DNA from 2 places in the Bradyrhizobium lupini genome. Region 2 is predicted to be linked to the other one. Evidence: riboswitches for the same ligand, from Rfam matches in the RefSeq annotation. Region 2 holds a riboswitch; the other holds the start of a gene.
What was found. Region 2 has a riboswitch for cobalamin ahead of AB3L03_RS05405 (TonB-dependent siderophore receptor). Riboswitches for the same ligand answer to the same signal wherever they lie in the genome.
Positions count from the first base shown of each region.

Region 1: it holds a riboswitch for cobalamin, as region 2 does, so the genes downstream of both, metE (5-methyltetrahydropteroyltriglutamate--homocysteine S-methyltransferase) here and AB3L03_RS05405 (TonB-dependent siderophore receptor) in region 2, are expected to answer to the same signal.

Region 1 is NZ_CP162553.1:2,757,174-2,759,633, forward strand. Features, by position in the region: gene metE (5-methyltetrahydropteroyltriglutamate--homocysteine S-methyltransferase) at 1-796, opposite strand, end outside; cobalamin riboswitch at 895-1,095, opposite strand; gene AB3L03_RS13150 (4Fe-4S binding protein) at 1,882-2,085, opposite strand.
Region 2 is NZ_CP162553.1:1,064,011-1,066,470, forward strand. Features, by position in the region: gene AB3L03_RS05405 (TonB-dependent siderophore receptor) at 1-1,538, opposite strand, end outside; cobalamin riboswitch at 1,654-1,856, opposite strand; gene AB3L03_RS05410 (histidine phosphatase family protein) at 1,929-2,460, shown strand, end outside.

The sequences.
Region 1 (2,460 bases), 1.7 Mb from region 2:
AGACTGTTTCAAGATTGTCGCCGACACCCCCGAAGTATGTGGCCAGCATGATTTTAAGGGCCGGCACGGCCTTAGCGAAATGAGCATAGGCCCGGCGGACAGCGGCCCGAGATGCTTCGTCGATGTCCATCACTAGGCATGGCTCGTCGAGCTGAACCCATTCAGCGCCGCGCGAGGCTAGTTCGCGGAGAACATCGACATAGACGGGGAGGAGTCGATCAAGCAGCGACAGCGGATTGAATGCGGGATTTACGCTTTTGCCGAGCTTCAGGAAAGTGACTGGGCCCACTAGGACGGGCCGCGTCTGATAACCGAGGCTTCTTGCCTCCTCATATTCCTCGATCGGCTTCCGAGAGGCATACTTAAAGATCTGATCCTGGTGAAATTCCGGCACCATGTAGTGGTAGTTCGTATCGAACCACTTCGTCATCTCCTGTGCGGCTACGCCGGGCCCATGCTGAGCGTGACCACCGTCTTGAGCGCCACGCGCCATGGTGAAGTAGGTTTTAAGCGACACAGGACCTTCGTTCCAGCCGTAAACGTCGGGAATGGCGCCGACCATTAGGCTGGTATCGAGCACATGGTCGTAGAGCGAGAAGTCATTCGAAGGAATGACGGTCGCACCGCGGGATTTCTGCCGTGCCCAATTAGCGGCACGAAGTCCACTCCCCGCCTCGAGGAGCTCGGCTTCGCTGGATTTTCCCGCCCAGTAGCTCTCGAGTGCGAATTTGAGTTCGCGTCGTGGGCCGATGCGTGACGTCCCCAGTGTGGCAACGGGAAGCGAAAGGATTGACATAGCTTAGACCCCATGTTGGGGCAAAGGCCATGGCGGACGCAGACAGCGAACATCGCGTGAGCGACAACTGCTTGGCGCACACCGGGACGCCCCGCCCGTGGACGATATCTTGTCGAGGCAGGTCTCCTGGCTCACGGGTCGTCGCTGCTGTCCGGCCTTCCCGAAGCCGCATGGCTTCAGTGACTTCGTTGGACAGCGGCTCGCCGCTTACAGTTGCGGGGGCAGCGCCGGCATTGCACCGGCTTCCCTCTTAGCTCCGGATCAAACGAAATCCGGAGACCGCGACGGCTTGAAATTATGCGCACGATGGATCGATGCGTCAACCTACTGATTCTCGCTGCGACATTGCCCAAGCGATTACGAGCGCACTAGGCGGGTACGACGGTCTTGCTCGCGGCCTGGTGAACACGCCCTGATCCGTGGAGGCTCCGCTTGTGAAATGCATTCGCTCCCTGCTCGCGTAACGGTTGAGCTCCACCACCGGAACGAACCCGGGCCGCTTTCGGTATCTGTGTGATCGCGAGGAGGCGACCTTTTCCGTCAGCAGCTTTTCGAACCTGCGCGTCAGGAAGTGCGATCATCCTCGTCCGGCATCCGTTTGCTCACTGCCCACGAGGCTCCGTAAAAATTTCGAAAGCCGGATTGCTCCAGGACCGCACGGATGATCAGGTCGGCTCCTTGGTGTTCGGCGGGCCCGCGACCAGGCACGAGGTCGACCGCTCCGTGAGGTTGGCCAAGATGATCTTCTCGGTGCACTAGGTGTTCACGTGCTGAGCGACTTTTGCGTCGGCTTCGATGCGTCGGTGGCCGCTCGACGCCGGTCTGCCTCGCCTCGACTCGCGGCCCGCGACGATAGGCCTTAACGCGGCCACTGAGCATCGAGGGCCTTGTCCTTGTTCGTGACAAATTCGACGGTGTCCTCCGACAGAGCCCTTTGAGGGGTTCCTCGAGTCGCTCAGCGCCTTAAGCTCATAACGATGTTAATCGACCTCGATGCGCCCCATGCGGTCGTGGTCTCCTCAAGGTCCCACATCTACAACTTCGTTCGCGAAATCGAGCGATGAGGCCTTTTGGTCGCGGGCTGCCTATCCTGTCTTGGACGGGACACAGGTGTCAGGGACCGGACAGACCACCGCGCATTGCGGCGTGTCGCAATGGCCCTCGCACTCCGTACATTTTTTGGCATCGATAACGTAAATGTCGCGCTTCAGACTGATCGCCGCGTTGGGACACTCGAACTCACATGCGCCACAAACGGTGCATTGCGAAGCGACGATCTTGTAAGCCATGCCTTCCGACTCCTTAGGCGAGCGATGCCATGGGCGATCCCTTTCAAATGCCGTGCCAAACGCAGACGCGCTCAATGTTGGGCAATTTTCCCAATTCGGCTGTCCCGGGTCTGAGACCATGTTGCATCTGCGACAGCAACAGGTCGCTTCAATTTCAGGCTACGAGCCCTCGGGCCCTCTTGCGAGAGCCAGTCGCGACTTGACTCTGAAAGCGTCTGTTTGGCACGTCAGCGCGGGAGCAAGCGAGGCTGACGCTTCCTCAACCGGCGGCGACAAAAAGCCGCGAACGGCGCAGGTCTAGGTCGGATCTCGGCAAACCTCCGGTCACATCACCCCGACTGGAGGTTTGTGCAAGCCTCGCTCATGGCTGCAACG
Region 2 (2,460 bases):
ATATGCTCGACGCGCAGGCCGCCGACCAGCGCAAAGGTCCGTGTCAACTTCAACCGGTCCTCGAACGACAGCGCCTCATTGTCGATGCGCGCGGTCTGCTGCTGAATGGTGAGCAGGCCGTAATAGCCGCGAGGCGGATCGACCAGCGGAATGGAATCGCCGGGGAAATTTGCGGCGCCCGGCCTCACGAAATCAAGGTAGCTTGAGGAAAGCGTCGTGACCAAACGGTTGTCAAAGCCGGCGATATTCGCGTCCCAGATCAAATCGGTGACGTTGCCGACCAAGCGTTGGCTGTGCGCGACATAGAAGCGCTCACGATCGACCATGTTGGTCCCGGAATTGAACGCCTCGATCTCATTGTTGAACCATGTGCGCTCAGCTCCGTAAGCATAGGCTTGACTTTTCAGCGTCAGGTCGGGCGCCAGATTCAGCTCGAAACCGCCGCGCAGCCACACCTCCTTCGCTACGTTCCTGTTGTCGAGGACGTTGTAGTTAGTATTGAAGGTGCGGTCGTCGATCGTGACGGCACCGAGATCGGTTTTGTTGTAGTTCGAGACGTAATTGCCGGAAACGATCCCCGTCGTCGCATGCGAGCCGCTGAAGGCAATCGGCACCAGCGGCGCACCCCAATAGGCTTTCGAGCGATCTTCCCGATACTCGATCGCGCCCCAGACCTTGAGGCTGTCGGAGATGCGGTAGTTGAGCTGGCCGGAGACATCGAGCGTCTTGGTGTTGGTGTCGTCGGCAAAGCCGTTGAGCGAGGAACGGCTGACGTCGAAGCGGTAGTCCAGCCCCTGCACATTGGTGCTGCCGCCCGAGCCGTAATGCGCCCGGAACGAGTTCAGCGAGTCCCAGGAGAAATCCGCCTCGTTCCGGATCGGACCGGTGTGCGGCTGCTTGGTGACGAAGTTGATCGCGCCGCCGGCGGCGCCCTCGCCTGACATCAGTGATGCCGGACCCTTCAGGAATTCGACAGCCTCCAGATTGGCCGTGTCCATGATCCGCGAGGTCATGTTCTGCGGACCGATCTTGATGCCGTTGTAGAGCGTGTTGATCTGGCTGTTGGTGAAGCCGCGCATGGAGAAAGCCGAAGGCTCGGCCGGATTGTCGCCGGCTGTGACGCCCACCGCTCCCTGCGCGACGTCGGAGACTGTGCGGTAGCCCTGCTCGCGCATGGTTGCGGCCGAGATCACCTCCACGGTCGCGGGTGTTTCTCGCACGGTCAGGCCGAGGCGCGAAGCGCTTTCGGCGACGGCATTGGTGTTGAGCGGCGTCTGTGCCGCCGTGGTCGGCACGACGGGCTTGGGCACTGCGGATGCAGTCCCCGGCCGGCGCGCTGCTGCGCGGCGTGAGCTCTGCGCGTCCCGTCCGGCCGGGCTGGACTGCCTGCGGGATTGTGGCGCCGACACCTCGACGGGCGGCAGTGGCTCGCGGGCCTGCTGCGCCAAGGCCGCTGGCATGTCGATGGCGACGAAAGATGTGAGAGCGGCGGATGCCAGTAGGAAACGGCGTGGTCGTACGATACGAAGGGAATACACGGTCTTGGACCTCGGAGTGACGTCAGTGGCACGTCACCGCGAACCAGGGTCCCATCGTCCGGCTTGCAGCCTTCCGATGAAGCCGAATGTCTGTACTCCCCGACCGACATCTTCGCGTGTGACCACGGCTGACGGCAGGTCTCCTGGCTTGCGGGTCAGTACCTTGCATCGCCTTCCCGGGACCGAGATACCCAGTGGCTCGTGACGCAAGATCCGCCGCTTACAGTTGCGGGGGCAGCCACGGCATTGGGGACAACGTCCCCGCACCGCATTCCCTTTTCATCCCCTCTCGGGGAAACCGTCGCGAGCATCTAGGATTACGATCCAGACAGAGTCAATGTGCCAGTTGCGGCGCTATTGCCACAACGACCAGTTTCCTTGGAGAAAAGCATGGAAGGCGAGACCTTCCTCTGGCTGATACGGCACGCGCCCGTCGATGGCGTTTCGGGGATCATCCATGCAGCCGACGCGCCGGCCGATCTCGGTGCTCGCGCGCAGCTGGAGGCGCTGCGCCAGCGCTTGCCGCGGGACGCCGCGAGCTATGCGAGCCCGTCGCGGCGCACCGTCGAAACGGCCCGCGCGCTGGGACTCGAGCCGCTGCAGCTGGACGAATTCAGCGAGCAAGACTTTGGCGACTGGACCGGCCGTCGGCATGACGAACTCGCCGCGACCGGTGGCGAGGCCTATGCACGGTTCTGGAGCGATCTGGCGCGCGGACGGCCGCCCGGCGGCGAAAGCTTTGAGGAACAGGTCGCGCGGGTCCGCCTGGGTTTGTCGAAGATCGGCACCGGGGCCGCAACGCTCGTCGTGCATTCCGGCACGATCCGGGCGGCGCTGTGCATCGCGCTCGACCTGACGCCACAAGCGGCCCTGCGCTTCATGATCGATCCGCTGTCGCTGACCAGGATTGACCGGCTCGCGA